Regions from separate parts of the Kaistia sp. SLG-1 genome, predicted to be linked through region 1. Evidence: predicted binding sites of a transcription regulator. Region 1 holds the regulator's gene; the other holds the start of a gene.

Evidence for each region. The regulator LexA, encoded in region 1, represses DNA repair genes until DNA is damaged. The targets are predictions, from matches to a motif close to TGTTCNNNNTGTGTTCNG.
Region 2: uvrA (excinuclease ABC subunit UvrA) is a predicted target of LexA. The motif match lies at 8,815-8,832, and genes of this name have one in related genera.

What each region holds. Positions count from the first base shown of each region.
Region 1 is NZ_AP048544.1:3,046,925-3,057,950, forward strand. It holds gene AC6HZP_RS13805 (MBL fold metallo-hydrolase) at 1-68, opposite strand, end outside; gene AC6HZP_RS13810 (TetR/AcrR family transcriptional regulator) at 109-654, opposite strand; gene AC6HZP_RS13815 (SDR family NAD(P)-dependent oxidoreductase) at 953-1,777, shown strand; gene AC6HZP_RS13820 (SDR family NAD(P)-dependent oxidoreductase) at 1,858-2,610, shown strand; gene lexA (transcriptional repressor LexA) at 2,837-3,541, shown strand; gene AC6HZP_RS13830 (ComEC/Rec2 family competence protein) at 3,535-6,387, opposite strand; gene gltX (glutamate--tRNA ligase) at 6,518-8,011, shown strand; gene gltA (citrate synthase) at 8,226-9,518, shown strand; gene lpxB (lipid-A-disaccharide synthase) at 9,788-10,972, opposite strand; gene AC6HZP_RS13850 (LpxI family protein) at 10,969-11,026, opposite strand, start outside.
Region 2 is NZ_AP048544.1:2,550,593-2,561,618, reverse strand. It holds gene AC6HZP_RS11535 (MarC family protein) at 19-678, shown strand; gene AC6HZP_RS11530 (CHAD domain-containing protein) at 780-1,703, shown strand; gene AC6HZP_RS11525 (hypothetical protein) at 1,834-2,154, shown strand; gene AC6HZP_RS11520 (glycosyltransferase family 25 protein) at 2,163-2,933, opposite strand; gene AC6HZP_RS11515 (glycosyltransferase family 25 protein) at 3,046-3,852, opposite strand; gene AC6HZP_RS11510 (glycosyltransferase family 25 protein) at 4,009-4,818, opposite strand; gene AC6HZP_RS11505 (MOSC domain-containing protein) at 4,931-5,683, opposite strand; gene AC6HZP_RS11500 (mismatch-specific DNA-glycosylase) at 5,717-6,253, opposite strand; gene gbd (4-hydroxybutyrate dehydrogenase) at 6,411-7,538, shown strand; gene AC6HZP_RS11490 (single-stranded DNA-binding protein) at 8,213-8,719, opposite strand; gene uvrA (excinuclease ABC subunit UvrA) at 8,983-11,026, shown strand, end outside.

The DNA of each region.
Region 1 (11,026 bases):
TAGGCGCGGGTGAACCCCGCCCCCAGCAACGTCATCAGGACGACAGCCGCCACGAGTGCATAGATCACGCGCCACCTCCGCATGCGTCGCTCACGAGGGTTGCGTCGTTCACGAGGCGGCGACGGCATCGCAAAGCCGGACGATCATGTTGCAGAGGATCTCGCGATCGTCCGCCAATTCCTTGAAGCCCCGGATCGCGGCGACCATCATCTGGCCCGTCAGATCCGGCTCCGCCCTGCCCGCGTCGACGAGAACTTCCGAGACCATCCGCCCGAACACGATGTGGCTGCGCCGCACCGGCTCGAAGCTGATGTCGAACATGTCCCTGGCGTCCGGGTTGGCCCGGACCAGGTCGAAGCCTTCCAGCGCCCAGGACAGGCAGACATGCCGGAGCTTTGACGCCAGGTCCGGCTCACGCGGGATTTCCTCGGCGAGCTGCGCCAGCTTTCGCGAGACGATGAGATCGATGACCGCGCCGAAGACGTCCCGCTTCTGCAGGAAGCTCGCATAGAGCGTCGGCCGCGAAATGCCGGCGGCGGCGGCGATGTCGCTCATGGTGGTGCGCGCCAGGCCATAGCGGATGAACACCTCGCTCGCGGCCTCGGCAATCTGCTGACGCCGGTCGGCATCGGATCGGGTCTTGGTTTCGGTCATGGATTTTACATATCAACAAAAATTGTAAATTACAATAGGTAGCGGTCGGGGCTGCCGGATCGCCCATGGGTTGAGTCCCGAGCGCCGGTGGTCCGGGCCGGCTGTCCGAGGCCCGGCTCGCCGATCGTGCCGAAAGAGCCCGCGAACCGCGCGAATCGAGCCGGGAAATCGCATCGCGACACACCGGTGATCGACCATCCGCGCATCCCGCTGATCGCCTCGTGATTTGACAAAAATACCAAAAACGTTAAATCGTAAAGGCGATCCCCACCCCTTCAACATCGCTTCGAGGCTCGTCATGACGACTTCCAAGGTTTGGTTCATCACCGGCGCGAGCCGCGGCTTCGGGCGCATCTGGGTCGAGGCGGCGCTTGCCCGCGGCGACAGTGTCGCGGCGGCCGTGCGCAAGACTGCCGCCCTCGACGATCTGGCGCGGCAATATCCCGACACGCTCCAGGTGCTGTCGCTCGACGTCACCGACCGTGACGGCGTCGCCCGGGCCGTCGCCGAGGCGGCGGCGCGCTTCGGCCGCCTCGACGTCGTGCTCAACAATGCCGGCCATGGCTGCATGGGCGCGGTCGAGGAAGTCGCCGCGGAAGACGTCCGCGCCACCTTCGAGACCAACGTCTTCGGCTCGCTCTGGGTGATCCAGGCGGCGCTGCCGCTGCTGCGCGCGCAGGGCTTCGGCCACATCCTGCAGATGTCGAGCGTGGCGGGCGTCGTCGCCCTGCCGACGGCCGGCATCTATGAAGGCGCCAAGTTCGCGGTCGAGGGCATCGTCGAGGCGCTCGCCGGCGAAGTCGAACGGTTCGGCATCAAGGTGACCCTGATCGAGCCGGCCGGCTACGCCACCAGCTTCCTCGAGGGCCCGACGATGAAGCAGGCGACGGAGATCCCCGCCTACAATGTCGTCCGCGAGGAGCTCGCCGAGCGCCTCACCGCCGACCAGCTCGGCGATCCCCGCGCCACGGTGCCGGCGATCCTGAAGCTCGTCGATTCCGACAAGCCGCCGCTCCGGCTGATCCTCGGCGACCTGCTGCCGCTGGTCAAAGACATCTACGCCGACCGCATCCGCACCTGGGAGTCCTGGGAAGACGTCTCCAAGGCGGCGCTCCGCCTCTGATCCGCTTCGTCGCGGCCCGGACTCCTCCCGTCCGGGCCGCGAGCCGCCGATCCTCTCCAACCATGCATGAGTGCCAGACCATGACGCAGTCCGCAGGCCGGTTCACGGGCCAGACGATCATCGTGACCGGAGCCGGCGCCGGCATCGGCCGCGCCACGGCGCTTCGCCTCGCCGCCGAAGGCGCGCGGGTCCTCGCCGCCGACATCTCGGCCGACAACCTCGAAAGCCTGGCGCAACAGGCGCCGGCCGGAAGCGTCGTCGCCGTGGTCGGTGACCTGACCGAGCAGTCCTTCATCGACACCCTCGCCGCCGCCAGCGACGGCAGGATCGACGGCGTGGCGAACATTGCCGGCATCACTGACGGCTGGCTGCCGCCGGCCGAGATGGACGACGCCACCTGGCACAAGGTGTTCGAATTGAACCTGACGGCGCCGATGCGGCTCGCCCGCGCGGTGCTGCCGCAGATGCTCGCCCGCGGCAAAGGCAATTTCGCCTTCGTCTCGTCCGAGGCCAGTTTCCGCTCGTCGCTGTCGGGCGTCGCCTATACCAGCTCGAAGCACGGCCTGAACGGCCTGGCGAAATCGATCGCCTTCTACTACGGCACCAAGGGCATCCGCTCCAACGTCGTCGCGCCGGGCGGCGTCAAGACGGGCATGGATACGCGGTTCCGTTCGGACTATGCCAAGGAGATCACGGCCCCGATCCTTGAGACCGCGCCGCCGTCGGTGGAGCCCGACATCATCGTCCACTCCATCCTCTGGCTTCTCTCGGACGACTCGCCGAACATCAACGGCGTCATCCTGCCCTGCGACGGCGGCTGGACGACGATGTAGTCGGGATCCCGGCCGCCCACGCTCAAACCGGAGCCCCGGTTCTCGATGCCGGAGGCGGACGACGATCGCCCGCCTTCGTCCCGCGATCGCGCGTCCAGCGCCGCCCAGCGATCGCGCTCCTGCCGCGCTGCCTTGCGGAACGCATGGGGAACAGTTATTCTGTTCGCGTTTTGTACCTTGACGATTCTGTCGTCCCCCTTGGCAAGGCCCGCAGCGCGAGATCACCATGCTCACTCGGAAGCAGTATGAACTTCTCCTGTTCATCAACGAGCGACTGAAGGAAGCAGGCGTCCCTCCCTCTTTCGATGAAATGAAGGACGCGCTCGACCTGCGCTCCAAGTCCGGCATCCATCGCCTGATCAAGGCGCTGGAGGAACGTGGCTTCATCCGCCGCCTGCCCAACCGGGCCCGCGCGCTGGAGGTCGTCCGCCTCCCCGAGACGATGACGCCGACCCTGGCGCGGCCGAAGAAGCAGGCCTTCTCGCCGAGCGTGATCGAGGGCAGCCTCGGCCGGGTCCGCCCGGTCGAAGAAATGCCGGATCTCGCACAGCCCGTCATTATCCCGGTGATGGGCCGCATCGCCGCCGGCGTGCCGATCTCGGCCATCCAGACGCAGAGCCATTCGATCTCCGTTCCGCCGGAAATGCTGCGCGCCGGCGAGCATTTCGCGCTCGAAGTGCGCGGCGATTCGATGATCGAGGCCGGCATCCTCGACGGCGACACCGTGCTCATCCGCAAGAGCGACAATGCCGATTCCGGCGACATCGTCGTCGCGCTGGTCGACGAGGAAGAGGCGACGCTGAAGCGGCTCCGCCGCAAGGGCGCGTCGATCGCGCTCGAAGCCGCCAACCCGGCCTATGAGACGCGCATCTTCGGACCCGACCGGGTCCGCATTCAGGGCAAGCTGGTCGGCTTGCTCCGCACCTACTGATCGTCCGGCCCCGGCTCGTAGCGCGGCATCCACGGCCGGCGCACCGGGGCATAGGCGGTCAGGACCTCGAAGCGGTCGGCAAGCTGGATCGGACGCAGTCCGGCTTCGGATTGCGTCTCGACGTTTGTCGGCGGGAGGATGTCTTCATCCTCGGCACTGCGCTCGATTTCGGCATCGCGCTCCTGGAAAGCGTTCTCTTTGGCATCGCCCTGGTCGGCAGAGCGCCGCTCGGGATCGCGCGCTTCGGCAGTGCGCTCTCGAGCCAGGCGCTCTCGTGCATAGCGCTCCGGCGGAGCGGCCTGGGGGACATTGGACAATTCGGTTTGGGCCGGCGCGGACAGGACAGGGACGGGTTCCGCCGCTCCAAGCCGGGAAGCCCCCTCGCCTGCACTCGCCAAAGCCTCGTGATCAACGCGCCCCAACGCAATGACTGACCTTTGCCGGTCGGGAGGCAGCGTGCCCGGCGCGGCTCCGGCTTCGGTTCCAGACGCCTCGGCAGCGGCAAGATCCCCGACATCCGTCGCGTCGGCGGCGCGGCTCTCCGTTTCATCGTCCCGAGCTGGCGGCAGAGCCGTCCCGCCGCCGGGGATGACCGCCTCGGCGGTCACGGAGGCCGCCGCCGTATTGGACGTGCGCGGATCGGCGGGAAGGTATCCGTCAGCTGGGGCGATCGGAGCATTCGACGCGATTGGCTCGTCCGGGGCGGTCGGGCCGTTCGGGGCGGTAGCCTTGGCCGGCTCCGCCGGGGCGGCCGGATCGGCCAGCCCCTCCATCGAATCGGCTAAAATCCCCTCGCGCTGGATCAGGGCGATCGAGCCGGCGCGGCGGAGCGCATGCCGGTCGAGGACGGCCGTGTGCAGGCCGCAGCTTGCCGGCACTGCGAGCGGGCTGACGATCAGCACCGCGCGGCGGCAATCCTCTTCAAACGCGGAGCGGTCGAGCGCCAGCGCCACCAGGCCGCCATCCGGCAGCCGGCCGACGCAGCCGGAGGCGTCGCATCCGCCGGCCTGCACGACGCCGGGAAGCGCCGCGTCGCGCGGATCGCCGTCCGAGCGCAGCCAGATATCGGTGACGAAGCGGTCCTGCTTGCGGGCGACGATCGAATGGCGGCCGTCCTCGCCGCGCAGCGCGATCTGGCGGCCGTCGGCGCTGACGAGCAGGCCTGGCCGCGCCGGATAGAGCGCCAGGGCGGCGCCGAGGACCATCGGCGCCAGCCCGGCGAGCCGCCAGCGCTCGCGCCAGAGCGCCAGCCAGGCGAAGCCGGCGATGAAGATGAGAAGGGCCGTGGCGCTCGGCATGGCGGCGCCGCCCGATTGCCCGGACCATTCGCTGACCTTGGCGGCGACGACGAGCATGCCGTCGATGCCCCAGCCGACGATGGCGAGCGGCGGCGCTTCCAGCCCGAACGGCATGAGGAGCACGGCGATCAGCGCCGCCGGCATGACGAGGAAATCGGTCAGCGGCATCGCCGCGACATTGGCGAGGATCGAGAGCGGCGCCATGCGCTGGAAGTGATAGAGCGCGAAGGGCGTCGTCCCGAGCCCGCCGAGGAGCGAGGTCACCACCATGCCGCCGCCGAATAGCAGCAGTCGCCGCGAGAGGAGCGCGGCGCGGCCTCGCGGCAGCGTTGCGTTCGTCGCCAGGCGCCGCCGATGCCGCTCGGCCATGAGCTCGAAGCCGGCGACGAGCGCCACGGTGGCGGCGAACGACATCTGGAAGCTGGCCGAAAGGATGCTCTCCGGCGTCACGGCGAGCACGACCAGCCCGGCGAGCGCGACGTTGCGCATCGAGATCGCCCGCCGGTCGGCCAGGATGGCGAGGAAGGCGATCGAGGTCATGACGAAGGAGCGCTGCGCCGCGACATCGAGACCGGAGATCAGCAGGTAGAAGCCGCTGAGAAGGAGCGCGGCGATGGCAGCCCATTTCTTGATCGGCCGCCGGAGCGCCAGCGCCGGCACCAAAGCGAGCCCTGCCCGGACGGCCCAATAGATCGCGCCGGAGACGAGCGCCATGTGCAGGCCGGAGACGGAAAGGATGTGAGCGAGCCCCGACAGGCGCAGCTCGTCCTCCGTCTTTTCCGAAAGCCCGCCGGCATCGCCGATGATCAGCGCCGTGGCGACGTAGCGGCTCTCGCCGATCAGCGACGCGTCGATGCGGGCGCGGATCGCCTCGCGGATGTCCTCCAGCGGCGCGCGCAGCCGGATCGACAGCGGCGCCGGGCCGAGATCGACCCGCTTCACCTTGCCATAGGCAAACCCCGTCGCGCCGACGCCGCGATAGAAGGAATCGCGGGCGAAATCATAGCCGCCCGGCAGGACCGGACCGGAGGCGGGGCGGAGCCGGGCGAGCGCCGAGATCCCCTCGCCCACCTTCGGCACGTCGCGGCCGCGCACCGTCACGGTGACGCGTTGCGGGATGGTCGTGATCCGTCGCGCGTCCAGGCCGGCGACGAGGATCGTCAGCCGATAGCCGCCGCGCCGGGCCTTGCGCGCCTCGACCCAGCCGGTGACCGTGCCGGTCACCTGCCGCTCCAGCACCCGCGTCGCGAGCGCGTCGGTGCGCAGCTTGCTCGCGGTCGCCCCGGTCGCCACCATGGCGAGGAGCAGCGTGAGCCGTACCAGGCCGGCCCGGCGGCGCCCGGCCCATGCCATGCCCCAGAGGACGAGCGCCAGCAGCGAGAGCGCCACCGCCGAGGGCTCGGAGGGAAGCGCGAAATAGAGAAGCGAGCCGACGCCGAAGGCGACCGGAAGCCAGAGAAAGCCGCGCCCCGCCTCGATCTCGCGCTCCAGCCACGCGCCGGTGCCGAGGCGGAGAAGGTCGAGGCGGTCGGCAAGGCGTGCGGCCAAGCGAGCGTCCGCCGGCGCCTGCCACCGGCGCGCGAGATCCGGCGCCGGCGGGTCGCGGACGCCTTCAATTGGGTGCGGATCGCTTTCGGCCATGGCCCCCGCCTTTCGCCCGAGCGCCCCGCTATGCTACATGACCCACCGCAGTTCGCCGAGTGGCGAGAATCCATGCCCCTTGCGGCTTCCCGCACATCTGGAACCCCTCATGTCCAAACCAGTTGTCACCCGTTTCGCCCCCTCTCCAACCGGCTTCCTCCACATCGGCGGCGGGCGCACGGCCCTGTTCAACTGGCTCTATGCGAAACACACGGGCGGCAAGATGCTGCTCCGCATCGAGGACACCGATCGCGAGCGCTCGACCGACGCGGCGATCGACGCGATCCTCGACGGCCTGAAGTGGCTCGGCCTCGACTGGGAGGGCGAGACGGTGTTCCAGTTCGCCCGCGCGCCGCGCCATCGCGAAGTGGTCGAGGAACTGCTCGCCGCCGGCAAGGCCTATCGCTGCTACTGCACGCCCGCCGAGCTCGACGCGATGCGCGAGAAGGCGCGCGCCGAGGGCCGCGCCCCGCGCTATGACGGCACCTGGCGCGACCGCGACCCGTCCGAGGCGCCGGCCGGCGTCAAGCCCGCCATCCGCATCAAGACGCCGCTCGACGGCGAGACCGTGATCGAGGATCAGGTCCAGGGCCGCGTCGTGATCCCGAACAAGGATCTCGACGACCTCGTGCTGCTGCGCTCCGACGGCAACCCGACCTACATGCTTTCCGTCGTCGTCGACGACCACGACATGGGCGTCACCAACGTCATCCGCGGCGACGACCACCTGACCAATGCCGCGCGGCAGATGGTGATCTACCAGGCGATGGGCTGGGAAGTGCCTGTCATGGCGCATATCCCGCTCATCCACGGCTCGGACGGCGCCAAGCTTTCGAAGCGCCACGGCGCGCTCGGCGTCGATGCCTATCGCGCCATGGGCTACCTGCCCGAGGCGATGCGCAACTATCTGGTCCGTTTGGGCTGGGCGCATGGCGACGACGAGATCATGTCGCTCGAGCAGATGATCGAGTGGTTCGACATCGTCGATGTCGGCCGCTCCGCCTCCCGCTTCGATTTCGCCAAGCTGGAGAATCTGAACGGCCACTACATGCGCGCGACGGACGACGAGACGCTGCTGAAGATCTTCATCGACACCCTGCCCTATCTGCCGGGTGGCGAGGGCATGGCCGTGCAGTTGACACCGGAGAAGACCGAGCAGCTCCGCATGGCGCTTCCGGGCCTCAAGGACCGCGCCAAGACGCTGGTCGAGCTGAAGGACGGCGCCAATTTCTTCATGGTGCAGCGCCCACTGCTCCTCGACGAGAAGGCCTCGACCATTCTCGACGACGCGGCGCGCGCGCTCCTGAAGGACGTGCACGCGGTGCTGGAGACCGTTGCGGAATGGACCGTCGAGGCGACGGAAGAGGCGGTCAAGGCCTTTGCCGAGTCGCGCGAGCTGAAGCTCGGCAAGATCGCCCAACCCCTGCGTGCAGCCCTGACCGGCCGCGCCACTTCGCCGGGTATCTTCGACGTGCTGATCGTTCTCGGCCGCGAGGAGAGCCTCGGCCGCATCGCCGACCAGGCCCGATAAAATCAAGCGCCGCGGCGGTTTTGCACCACTCCGCCGCGGCGCTTTTATTGATACCAGAACCTTATAATAGCTCCCGCTCCGGCCGCTTGCCGCGATGCAATAAATCGGATACCCAGAGGACCGTAAATTCCTCTGGTAACGCGCCCCTCGCCATTCCGGCGACCGACGCGCCAGCACCCGCCCGAACACACATTTCCGCAAGGGGGTAGGTTTCATGAGCGAAACCAAGGCGACACTTACGATCGGCGACGACACCTGGGATTTCGGCGTTAAGCAAGGCACGCTGGGGCCCGACGTCATCGACATCGGTGCGCTCTACGCCAAGACCGGTCGCTTCACCTATGACCCCGGCTTCACGTCCACCGGCGCCTGCGACAGCAAGATCACCTTCATCGACGGCGACAAGGGCGTCCTGCTCTATCGCGGCTATCCGATCGAGCAGCTCGCCGAGAACGGCGACTTCCTCGAGACCTGCTATCTCCTGCTCTACGGCGAGCTTCCGACCGCCGCCCAGAAGGCCGATTTCGATCAGCGCGTGACCTATCACACGATGGTCCACGAGCAGATGTCGCGCTTCTTCACCGGCTTCCGCCGCGACGCGCATCCGATGTCCGTCATGGTCGGCGTCGTCGGCGCGCTTTCCGCCTTCTACCACGACTCGACCGACATCTCGGATCCGCATCAGCGCATGGTGGCGTCGCTCCGCCTGATCGCCAAGATGCCGACGATCGCGGCCATGGCCTACAAATACCATGTCGGCCAGCCCTTCGTTTACCCGCTGAACTCGCTCGACTACGCGTCGAACTTCCTGCGCATGTGCTTCGCCGTGCCGGCGGAAGAGTACAAGGTGAACCCGATCCTCGCCCGCGCGATGGACCGCATCTTCATCCTGCACGCCGACCACGAGCAGAACGCCTCGACCTCGACGGTCCGCCTCGCCGGCTCGTCGGGCGCCAACCCGTTCGCCTGCATCGCGGCCGGCATCGCCTGCCTCTGGGGCCCGGCGCATGGCGGCGCCAACGAAGCGGCGCTCAACATGCTGCAGGAGATCGGCTCCGTCGATCGCATCCCGGAATACATTGCCCGCGCCAAGGACAAGAACGATCCGTTCCGCCTGATGGGCTTCGGCCACCGCGTCTACAAGAACTACGACCCGCGCGCCAAGATCATGCAGAAGACCTGCCATGAGGTGCTCGGCGAGCTCGGCATCACCGATGATCCGATCCTCGAAGTGGCGCTGGAGCTGGAGCGCATCGCACTGCACGACGAGTATTTCGTCGAGAAGAAGCTCTACCCGAACATCGACTTCTACTCCGGCATCACGCTGAAGGCGCTCGGCTTCCCGACGACCATGTTCACCGTGCTGTTCGCGCTCGCCCGCACCGTCGGCTGGATCGCGCAGTGGAAGGAAATGGTCGAGGATCCGAGCCAGCGCATCGGCCGTCCGCGCCAGCTCTACACCGGCGCCCCGGCCCGCGACTACGTCCCGGTCTCGAAGCGCCACTGAGCGCTTCGGCCAGAAAATGCAAAAGGGCGCCCTCGGGCGCCCTTTTTGTTTTTCGACCGCGCTCGTTTAGCTGCGCGATCGGTCGCACGCTCCACCGTCATCCCCGCGAAGGCGGGGATCCATACAGCCGCGGAATCGGGAGTTTCGTACGAGAGCCAACTCGGCTGAATGGATCCCGGGTCAAGCCCGGGATGACGGCGAGGATGGCATGGGAGACGGAGTGCGAGAATGAAACGTCGGGGCGCACCACACGGGGCGCCCCCCGACCCTCAGCCGGCGGCGCGAGCCTGCGCCAGGACCGCCAGCACCGTCGCGGCGGCGCGTTCGGAGGGGCGGACGCCGCCCGTGCTCATCAGCGCGTCGAGGCGGGCGAAGCCGTCGAGCTGGGCCTGGCGCGCCGGACCGTTGGCGATCAGCGGCGCCAGCGCCTCGGCGAGCATCTCCGGCGTGCAGTCATGCTGGATCAGCTCCGGCACATAGAGGCCATCGAGGATGATGTTCGGCAGCGTGGCGAAGCGCCCGACGATGAAGCGCTTGGCAAGTTGTGCCTCCCAATCCGAGACCCGGTAGCCGGCGACGAGCGGCACGCCGGCGAGCGCCAGCTCCAGCGTCACCGTGCCGGACGCCGCGAGCGCCACCCGCGCTTGGCGGAAGGCGGCGAGCTTCGCGTCCTCGCCGGTGACGATCACCGGCTGAACCGGCCAGTCGCGCGTCGCCTCGCGCACCATGGCCTCGAGGCGCGGCAAGGTCGGCAGCACCAGGTCGAATGCCTGCCCGCGCTGCCGCAGCAGGCCGAGCGCGGCGCCGAACGGGCCGGAGAGGCGCGAGAGCTCCATGCGCCGGCTGCCGGGAAGCACCAGAACGGTCGGCCGCGCGCCGTCTCTAACCGCGAGATCGGCAGCGCTCGGCTGCAGTTCCGGGATTTCGCTCAGGAGCGGATGCCCGACATAGGTCGTCGCCGGCCCGCCGAGGCGGCGCATCACCTCCGGCTCGAAGGGCAGCAGCGCCAGCACATGATCGATCGTGCCGTACATCTTGCGCGCCCTGCCCGGCCGCCAGGCCCAGACCGTCGGCGCGACATATTTCACGATCGGCAGGTTCGGCAGCCGCTTGCGCACGCGGCCCGCCACGCGGCGGTTGAAATCCTGCGCGTCGACCAGCACGAGAATGTCAGGCGGATTGGCGACGATCGCCTCCACCGTCTGCCGCATGCGCTTCAGGATCGTCGGCAGCTTGGCGATCACCGCGCCAAAACCCATCGCCGTCAGGTCGTCCATCGGATAGAGGCTGCGGAGGCCCTCGTCGATCATACGATGGCCGCCGACGCCGCGGAACGACAGCGCGCCGCTCCATTGGCCATCCAGCGAGCGCATCAGCCCGGCGCCGAGGATGTCGCCTGACTCCTCGCCCGCGATGAGGAAGACGTCGAGCGGTCGAACGGCGGGCAGGCTCATCGATCGAGCCCGACGATGAAGAGACCCGTCTCGTCGGCGATGCGCACGATATCC
Region 2 (11,026 bases), 500 kb from region 1:
CCGCCGCAGGGGGCCTCGTTGCTCGACTATCTTCTGAACGCGCTGGTTACCCTCTTCGTCACCATCGACCCGATCGGGCTGGCGCCGATCTTCGTCGGGCTGACGCGCGGCATGACGCGCGACCAGCGCCGGCAGACGGCGATCCGCGCCACGCTCACGGCCGCCGTCATCCTCTACGCCTTCGCGCTGGTCGGCGAGGGCCTGCTCGGCTTTCTCGGCATTTCGCTGCCGGCCTTCCGCATCGCCGGCGGGCTGATGCTATTCTGGATCGGCTTCGAGATGGTCTTCGAGCGGCGCGACCAGCGCAAGATGGCCAACGCCGCCAAGGCGATCGAGGACGAACGCGTGCACGAGCCCGCGGACATCCATCACCTGGCGATCTTCCCCCTCGCCATTCCGCTGATCGCCGGCCCGGGCGCGATCTCGGCGACCATCCTGATCGCCGCCTCGGCGCCGAGCACGCTGGGCGTCGTCGGCCTGCTCGTCATCGTTGGCGCGCTGGTCGGCGCCTGCCTCGCCGTCTTCCTGCTGGCCGGCCCGCTGGACCGCATGCTCGGCAATACCGGCCGCATCGTGCTGACGCGGCTTCTGGGCGTCCTGCTCGCCGCGCTCGCCGTGCAATTCGTCGCCGACGGCGTCACCGAGATCGTCCGCGCGGCGACCGCCACCGGCGGCTGACCGAGCCCCGCGTTCACCGTGATTCGCGAAAGCCAGTATCCAATTCCGCGGCGCGGATCTAGAACAGCGAGATGCTCAAGCAGGCGCCACCAGGACCCCCCATGGCAAAATCAGGCCGCGCAGGCACTCCCACCGATTTGACCGCCGCGCAATCGGTCGACACCGCCATCATCGCGATCCTGACCGAGCGCCAGACGGAGCTGGTGGCGACCTTGCGGGCGACACTCGACCGGCCCGCGCCGGACGAGGTGCATGCGCTTCGGGTCGCCTTGCGCCGGCTGCGCGCCGCGCTGGCCCTGTGCGGGCGATGGGTCGGGGCCGACGTCTTCAAGGCGCTGCGGAGCGACGCCCACGACCTCGCGGCGGCGCTCGGCCGGGCGCGCGACTGGGATGTCCTCGTCACCGAGACGCTGCCGCGCCACGCCGACGAACTGGCGGGGGTGGCCAATCTTTCCGCCCTGATCGAGGAAGCCAACGCCGCGCGCAACGAGGGCTACCGGCAGATGCTCGCCCGGCTCGACGGCCCGCTGCCGCAGAAGCTGCTGCTCGGACTGGCGCTGCTGCTGGCGCAACCGCCCTGGCGCGCCGGCGGAGCCCCCGCGCCAAAACGCCTGGCCGACAAGCTGAAACCACGCGCCGCCCGCGAGCTGTCGCGCGCCCAGCGCCGGCAGAAGCGCCATGGCAAGCGGATCACCGAGCTTTCGGACGAAGAGCGGCACCGCGTGCGCATCGATGCCAAGCGCCTCGGCTACACGATCGACTTCCTGGGGCCGGTCTGGCCCAAGCGGCGCAAGCGCCACGCCTATCGCGCCCATGTGAAGGGCCTGCAGACGGCGCTCGGCGCGCTGAACGACCTCAGGACCACCCGGCGCCTGCTCGACCAGATCGCGGCGGAGACGCCCTCGCCCGCCGTGCACCAGGCGATCGGCGCCGTCCTCGGCTGGTCGGCCCGCGACAAGCGCGAACAGCTCGAGGTGCTGGGCGAGCTGTGGCGGCGCTTCCGCTCCACCAAGCCGTTCTGGTAGCCGCCTTCTCCGGTCACCGCCCATCCCGGCAGCCGCCACAGAGACGTGAAGATCGGCCGTCCCGCCTGCATGCTACGCTTGCATGGCGCCGCGCCTCTCTCGCGGCGGTTCGCAGCCTGGGAGGACGGCCATGTTCATCGCGCGCTGGCAGATCGACGCCCGCTTCGGGCACAAGCAGGAAGTCCTGGAACTGATGAAGGAATGGGAGCGCGACATCGGCGCCAGTTCCGGCCTGGATCTTGACCGCTCCTCCTTCGTCACCGGATCGATCGGGGCGCTCGAAGCCACCATCGAGAACAATCTGACGGTGGAGAGCCTCGCCGAGCTGGAGCGATTCTTCGAGACCATTGGCAAGAACCCGGCCCATGCCGCCTGGGGCAAGAAGCTGGAGCCGCATGTCGTTTCCGGCACCTCGCGCTGGAGCATCTTCCGCGTCGTGCCGATGCACTGAGATCCGCTTCAGATCTCCTCATACGGCACGACCATCCGCCGCAGCGGAATGAACCGCCTGCGGATCTTTCGCGGGATCCCGACGATCTGGCGGCCGATCCGGCGCAGCTCGCGGCGATACTTGGCTGCGCGGCTGAGCACCGGGCGCTGCGGCGGCACCCGCGTGATCAGCGTGTCGTGCACGGGGATCCGCCCCTCATTGTGCGCCAGCCACTGCTCCTGGATGCAGGGCGCCGGCACCATCTGCATCACCTTCGCCTTGAAGCTCCCATCCGTCTCGAAATCGAACAGGGCCCAATCGACCGGGACGGTGTAGCTCTCGGTCAGCTTCAGAAGGCGGGCGGCCCAGCGCCGCGAGATGATGTATCCGGCCGATCCCCAATGGGTCGAGCGAAGCCGATGCAGTCGGTAGCCATGCGCCGGGTACCCCTTCGGCTCGATCGAAACGGCCTTGTTGAACGTCTCCAGCTTGACGACATCCGTGCCGGACGGGATCCAGTCATCCGACGCCAGCAGCGTCGGGATCACCGGCGCCAGCAGCACGTCGTCCTCGAAGACGGCGAGCCATCGGTCGCCGCTCTCCACCAGCTTCAGCCAGGCCTGGCGATGGCTCTCGAAGCAGCCGACCTCGCTGGGCGTCAAAAGGCCCGGCGTCGTGGTGATCGTCGACGCGTCGACGGCGGCGAGGCGCTCGAAGGAAAAGCCGAGCCGGTCGGCCTGCTCGCGGAACGCCATCAGTCGCCCCGGCGAACGGTCCAGATTGATCACAAGCGCCCGCATCAAGCCTCCCAGAGGAAGACCGGTTTCAGGCGGGCGCACGAAATCTGTTTGGAAAGCTACGCCCTGAAACCGGCATGCATGAGAACGATTTGGGCCCCTTGTGGTTCCTCGCCTATCGTTCGAAAGGGACCCTTATTCTGACGGGAAAAACGATTCCACGTCTGAGGTTGCGAACCACATTCCCAAGCTGGCGCGGAAGACGCAAGGCCTCTCGCCGCCATCTCTGCCGTAACGTCAACCGGGGTCGAAGGAGCGGCGCGGAGACCGTCTGCATCTGGGTCTCATGCACGATCGCCCGCCCGTCGATCTCGGCGAGCACCCGGTCCTGGACGCAGAGCGCCGGCACCATCTGGAGCACCCGGAGCCCACGCTCCTTCGCCACGGCGAGATCGAACAGCACGTCGTCGACCGGACGCTCGATCGTCTCGCTCAGGGCAAGAAAAAGCTTCGCCGCGTCGGCGCGGATCAGGTAGCCGCCGGCGCCAGAATGATAGTTCAGCAGTTCGTGCAACCCCAGGCAACCGGCAATCTTCCGGCCGCGGCGGCCCATCTTGGTCGGCGTGTTGACGGTCTCGAGTTTGATCACGGACGCGTCGCGAGGGATCCAGCGCGGTTCGGCAAGAAGCCCCGCGAGCGACGCCGAAAGCAGGACGTCATCCTCGAAGACCGCCCCCCAGGCATCGCCGCCCTCGACGATCTTGCGCCAGGCGAGCCGATGACTCTGGAAACAGGCCACCGCTGTCGGCAGCATGCCCTCCGGCGCTTCGGCGATCGAACAGGCCTCGACGGCGCGGATCCGCTCATAGACGAGGCCGATCCCCCTCGCCTGCGCGTCGAAGGCCGCGAGGCGCGCCTGCGCCCGGTCGAGATTGATCACATAGGTGCGCACGGCCTGTTCCCCAACAAAACCAAAATCCATTCCGCACGTTCGAAGTTCATGCATCCCTTTACGGACGACAAGACAGCACGCGCAACGCCGAACTCTCGACGAACCGATAATTGCGGATGACAATTGTCCGTATCAGCCGCTCGAACAACAAAGTTCGATATCGAACGTGTCTTCTATTCAACAAAACTACGCGTCGATATAGGGAACTACCAGATAACGGGATGGCCGGATGGCCCTTCGAAACAAGAGAGACACACGTACGGGATTGCTGAACTGTCGTACGACGCGCGCTACTTCGCGCCGGACACGCGTCAACACGCCCTTCCGCTCTACGGATTTGTCACTCTGCGCCGGTAAGGAACCATCGCTTTCCCAGAACTGGATCAAGGTGGCTGTCCTTGGCGGTCGCTGGGCTCGCGCGGCGATAAAGCGCTCCTGGATGCAGACCGCGGGGACTGTCTGGAGGATCCGAACGTTTCGACAGACCTCGTGTTCCTGGTCGAACATCACAATGTCCACGGGTTCGCTGAAGTTCTGCGTCTTCGCAAGCAGTTCGATCGCGCATTGCCTCGACAGAATGTAGCCGGCGGCGCCGCAATGCGTGGTCTGCAAACGGTGGAGCGACACCCCCTCGACGACGGCACCTTTCGCCGCAATCGCGACCCGAACGTCGAACGTCTCCAGTTTGACGAGATCCGTCTTGTCAGGAATCCAATGATCGGAGGCTAGGAGCTTGGCGATCGGCGACGCCAACAAGACATCGTCCTCAAATACCGCCAACCAGTCCTCTCCGCTGTCGACCAGCGATTGCCAAGCGCGGCGATGACTCTCGAAGCATGCGATTTCAGCCGCTGAGAGAGGGCCGCGCGTCTCCGCACGGCCATGTGCATCGACGGCCTCGAGCCGCTCGAAGGCGAAACCGAGCCGCTCCGCCTGCTCTCCGAACAACGCAAGCCGCTCCGGGGAACGATCCAGATTGATAACAACAGCCCGCACAACAATCTCCGCTGGAATCTCGGCCGGCAAGCTACTGAAAGTCGAACGCGGATTCCATCGCCGCGTCAGAGTTTTCGACGGAGCGACCTAGAGAACCGCCAAGCCGTCGCCGCTAGTCGAACCGCAGCGCATCGCCGATCCGGATGGTTCCGCCATCGAGCACATCGGCGTAGATGCCGCAATCCATGTGATCGAGGTTTCGCAGCAGCGTGCCGGGAATATCGAGGTCGCGCGTCGCCGTCTCGAGATCTACATTGGTCGCGGCGCAGCGCTGCGTGCGCTTGGTGAAACGCAGCCGGACATCGCCGATCCGCGCCTCGCGGCCGACCAGCTCAAGCTCCTGCCAGGGCTCGAGCCCCGCAAGATTGATGTTGGCGCGGAAGCGCAGGGGATCGACCGGCTTGCCGACGAGATCGCCGATCGCCTCGACGGAGGCGAGATTGATGAACGACACATAGGGCTTGCCGACATCGGTGAAGGCATGGCCCGGCGCCGACAGCACCTTGAGCGGCCCGCGCCGCTCGTCGCCCATGAAGTCGGTCAGGAACGCTTCCGTCGCCGCGCGGCCGGCCGGCGTCGACAGGTCGGCGGAGAAGCGATCGCCATGGCCCTCGATGGTCCAGACCTGCGTCGCCGGATCGAAATGCGTGTCGAGCGCGGCGAGCCGGGCGTTCTTCATCAGGCAGAGGAATTTCGCCTTCGGCAGATGGCCCGGCGCGGCGGGATCGAAGCCGGATGGGCCGTTCTCGATCGCATAGGCGCGGTCGCTCTCGAAGCGATGAAACGGACGCAGATCGGCGGCCTCCAGCGCCTCCGGCGAGAAGCCCTTCACAGGGTAGCGATAGAGCGAAGCGATCTCGGCCATGCCGTCTCCTGTCCGGCCCACCGGGCCGTTACGTCATCGTTCATTGAGGAGCAAAGTCCGGCCGGTTTGTCCAGCCTGACGCGCGGCGGTAGCGAGATCGCGCCACGGCTCGATCGACCAGTGCGGCCCGGCCTGGCCGGAGGGCGAAGTCAGGACGTGGATCCGCGTCGCGCCGATCGTCGCCTGTTGCCGTCCATACGGGATCGCCGCCGTCGGTTCGCCCAGATAGAGGCTCGCCGCCCGCTTCGAAGTGAAGGCGAGGATTGCGGGCGCGTTCGCCTCGATCTTGGCGCGCAGCGCCGCCGCGTCGACGAGCGCCAGATCAATCGCCGTATCCTGGCCGACATGCTCCTTGGCGACGTCGGTCAGGCCGATGCCGAAAGCGAGCACCGAGCGGAAATCGGTGGCCGCGATCCGCTGTGGCGTCAGGCCGATCGCATGAAGCGTCGGCCAGAACTTGTTGCCGGGATTGGCGTAATAGGCGCCCACGCGCGCCGACCACGCTCCGGCGCCCGTGCCGCAGAACACGATTTTCAGGCCCGGCTCCAGCACATCCGGCAAGATCGGCATCGGCGGAAAATCCCTTCGCTTGCGCAAGATGTGCCGCGTCCAGTCGTGCCCTGATTAATGCACGCCGCGAGCAAAAACCATCTGTCGCTCGCCCGCCATTGCTGCCACTCTCCCGCCGGGCCGCGGCCCGCGAGAGCCTACAGGGAAGAGACACGGAATGAGCACGATCAACTACCTGACGCAGATTGAGTTCGGACCCGGCGTGGTGTCGGTTCTGCCGGATGCCCTGACCGCGCTCGCCGTGCAGCGCCCCCTCGTCGTCAGCGATCGCGGTTTGCAGGCGTCGGGACTGCTCGATCGCGTCACCGCCCTCATCCCCGCCGGCGCGCCCGTCTTCCTCGATATTCCGACCAACCCGACCGAGGCGGCCGTGCTCGCCGCGCTGGAAGTCTACAAGGCCGAGGGCTGCGACGGCGTCGTCGCGGTCGGCGGCGGCTCGCCGATCGATCTCGCCAAGGGCGTCGCGCTGCTCGCGACCCATGAGGGGCCGCTGGAGCCCTACGCGGCGATCTTCGGTGGCGTCGCCCGCATCAGCGGCAAGGTGGCGCCGATCCTCGCCGTTCCGACCACGGCCGGCACCGGCGCCGAGGTCGGCCGCGCCGCGCTGCTGACGCTGAACGACGGCCGCAAGCTCGGCTTCATCAGCCCGCACCTGATCCCGAAGCGCGCGATCTGCGATCCCGAGCTGACGCTCGGCCTGCCGCGCGGCCTTACCGCCGCGACCGGCCTCGACGGTCTGTCGCACTGCATCGAGACCTTCCTGTCGCCGCGCATCAATCCCGTCGCCGACGCGATCGGCCTCGACGGCGCGCGCCGGATCTGGGACCACATCGGGCGCGCCTTCGACGACGGCAGCGATCTGGAGGCGCGTAGCGAGATGATGATGGGCGCGCTGCAGGGCGGCCTCGCCTTCCAGAAGGGCCTCGGCGCCGTGCATGCGCTGAGCCACGCGCTCGGCGGCCTGAAGAGCCCGAGCCTGCATCACGGCACGCTGAACGCGATCCTGATGCCATCGATCCTGCGCTTCAACCAGCAGACCGTGCCGGAGAAGATCCGCCGGCTTCAGGCGGCGATGGGGCTTGCCGAGACGGCCGACCTCGCCGACGAACTCGACGCGCTCAACCGCCGGCTGGATATCCCGGCCGGCCTCCGGACGCTCGGCGTCACCGACGATCAACTGCCCTGGGTGGTGGAGCGCGCCCTCGCCGACCATTCCTACGCCACCAACCCGCGCGCCGCGACGGCGGAAGAATTCCGCGCCATTCTGGATGAAGTGATGGTCTGAGCGCAGAGCGGCCGGCAGAACTCACAAGCTCGACCATCATCCTGAGGTGCCCGGCATAGCCGGGCCTCGAAGGAGGGTCCAGGGAACGCCGGGATGGGACTGCGGGGCGAGCTTCGCCGGACTGCGACTGCAAACAGCGGTGCTGCGCTGGATCCTCCTTCGAGGCTTCGCTCCCGCGAAGCACCTCAATATCTGGCCCGCAATATTGGCCTTCTTTCTTGAACCTCCCCCTTGAGGGGAGGTCGAAAACGCCCTTCGCGTTTTCGGGAGGGGGCAATTCGCTGAGCCTGCAGCAAAACCGACGAAGAAACCCCTCCCCAAGACCGCCATCTGGCGGTCTTGACCCTCCCTCAAGGGGAGGGTTCAAGGCGCCAATTCCATTCTTGAATTACGGGCCAGCAGGATGTTGGCGGAGCCGGTCGATTGGCTTGGAAGTCGGTTGTCGCGAAATGGCAGACGAAGAAAAACCCGGGAAACGATCGCTTCCCGGGTCTTTCTGTTTTCGATACTAAAACCCATCGAACCACCTCGCCTCCCCCTTCCTGAGGGAGAGGTCAGCTCGAAGAGCCTGGTGAGATTTGCGTCCTCACCGGATGGTTCCCTACGCCCTCACCCGCCGGCCTTCGGCCGTCGACCTCTCCCCACGGGAGAGGTGAAGGGCGCCCTTCCCGATCCTAGAACGGGATGTCGTCGTCGAGGTCGGCCGCGTAGGACGAGGAGGCCGCCGGCTGGCGCGACTGGCCGCCGCCGCGCGGAGCCTCGAGCGGGCTCGAACGACCGAAATCGCTGCCGCCACCGCCCTGGTAATCCGACTGCTCGCCTCCGCCCGCGCGTCCGTCGAGCAGGGTCAGCTCGCCGCGGAAACGCTGCAGCACGATCTCGGTGGTGAACTTCTCGGCGCCCGACTGGTCCTGCCACTTGCGGGTCTGCAGCTGGCCCTCGACGTAAACCTTCGAGCCCTTCTTCAGATACTGCTCGGCGATCTTCGCGAGGTTCTCGTTGAAGATCACCACGCGATGCCACTCGGTCTTTTCCTTGCGCTCGCCGCTCTGCTTGTCGCGCCAGCTTTCCGACGTCGCGATGTTCAGATTGACGACCGACTCGCCCGAATTCATACGCCGAACCTCGGGGTCGCGCCCGAGATTGCCGACCAGAATGACCTTGTTGACGCTACCGGCCATGATCCGTTCCTTCTTGTCTCATTGCTGGCCCCAAACTATCCCGAAATGGCACGGCCCGCCCGCGCCAATCGGGTCTTGTCCACATCAGACCGGCCTGTTCTCTTTTTGTTCTAGACAATCGGCGTCGAAATGGCAAGATCTGGTCAGGTGAATCAGTCGAATGCCGCGACAATCCGGGCCGCCTCCTTGTATGGAGAGGCCAATAGCCTAAATTTGGGCCTTGGCGCCGCCGCGCCGGCCCCTTCCATTTGGACAGACGACACATGGCTCAGCATGCTGACGCGCGGTCTACCAGCGCGACCTCTGGCAAGTTCATTTCGGTCCGGGGCGCGCGCGAGCATAACCTCAAGAACATCGACATCGACATCCCGCGCGACAAGCTGGTGGTGCTGACCGGCCTTTCCGGCTCGGGCAAGTCGTCGCTCGCCTTCGACACGATCTATGCCGAGGGCCAGCGCCGCTATGTCGAGAGCCTCTCGGCCTATGCGCGCCAGTTCCTCGAGATGATGCAGAAGCCGGACGTCGACCAGATCGACGGCCTGTCGCCCGCCATCTCGATCGAGCAGAAGACGACCTCGAAGAACCCGCGCTCGACGGTCGGCACCGTCACCGAGATCTACGACTACATGCGCCTGCTGTTCGCGCGCGTCGGCATCCCCTATTCGCCGGCGACCGGCCTGCCGATCGAGAGCCAGACGGTCAGCCAGATGGTCGACCGCGTCATGGCGCTGCCGGAGGGCACCCGGCTCTACCTGCTGGCGCCGATGATCCGCGGCCGCAAGGGCGAGTACAAGAAGGAGCTGGCCGAGCTGCAGAAGAAGGGCTTCCAGCGCATCAAGCTGGACGGCGTCTTCTTCGAGATCGCCGAGGCCCCGGTCCTCGACAAGAAGCTGAAGCACGACATCGACGTCGTCATCGACCGCATCGTCGTGCGCGGCGATATCTCGGCCCGCCTGGCCGACAGTTTCCAGACGGCTCTGGAGCTCGCCGACGGCATCGCGGTCGCCGAATTCGCCGACGAGAAGGACGAGAAGGGCAATGAGCGCCGCGTCATCTTCTCGGAGAAATTCGCCTGCCCCGTCTCCGGCTTCACCATCGCCGAGATCGAGCCGCGGCTGTTCTCGTTCAACAACCCGTTCGGCGCCTGCCCGGAATGCGACGGCCTCGGTTCCGAGAAGAAGATCGATCCCGACCTCGTCGTGCCGGACGGCTCCGTCTCGCTGAAGCAGGGCGCCGTGGCGCCCTGGGCCAAGTCGTCCTCGCCCTATTACGCGCAGACGCTGGAAGCGATCGCCCGGCACTACGAATTCTCGATGACGAAGCCTTGGGACGAGATCCCCGAGGCGGCGAAGAACGCCATTTTGTTCGGCACCGGCAAGGGCGAGATCGAGTTCGTCTATAATGACGGCACCCGCTCCTACAAGACGCAGAAGAGCTTTGAGGGCGTCGTCACCAATCTGGAGCGGCGCTGGCGCGAGACGGAATCGAACTGGGCCCGCGAGGAGATCGAGCGCTACCAGGGTTCGACGCCGTGCAAGGCCTGCGGCGGCGCCCGGCTGAAGCCCGAGGCGCTGGCGGTCAAGATCGCCGGCAAGCACATCGCCCAGGTCACCGAGATGTCGATCCGCAACGCCGCGCGCTGGTTCGAGGCGCTGCCGGCCGAGCTGAACGAGAAGCAGAACGAGATCGCCGTCCGCATCCTGAAGGAGATCCGCGAGCGCCTCTCCTTCCTCGTCGATGTCGGCCTCGACTATCTGATGCTGTCGCGCAATTCCGGCACGTTGTCGGGCGGCGAGAGCCAGCGCATCCGCCTGGCCTCGCAGATCGGCTCCGGCCTCACCGGCGTTCTCTACGTGCTGGACGAGCCGTCGATCGGCCTGCATCAGCGCGACAATGACCGCCTGCTGGAGACGCTGCGGCACTTGCGCGACATCGGCAACACCGTGCTCGTCGTCGAGCATGACGAGGACGCCATCATGACGGCGGACTATGTCGTCGACGTCGGCCCGGAGGCGGGCGTGCATGGCGGCCAGATCATCGCCAAGGGCACGCCGGCCGAGATCATGGCCAATCCGAACTCGCTGACCGGCAAGTATCTCTCCGGCGAGCTGGCGGTCGAGGTGCCGGAGAAGCGCCGCGCCATCGCCAAGAACCGCCAGATCAGCGTCGTCGGCGCGCGCGGCAACAATCTGAAGAATGTTTCCGCCGACATCCCGCTCGGCACCTTCACCTGCGTCACCGGCGTTTCCGGCGGCGGCAAGTCGACCTTCCTGATCGATACACTCTACGCCGCCGTGGCGCGGCGGC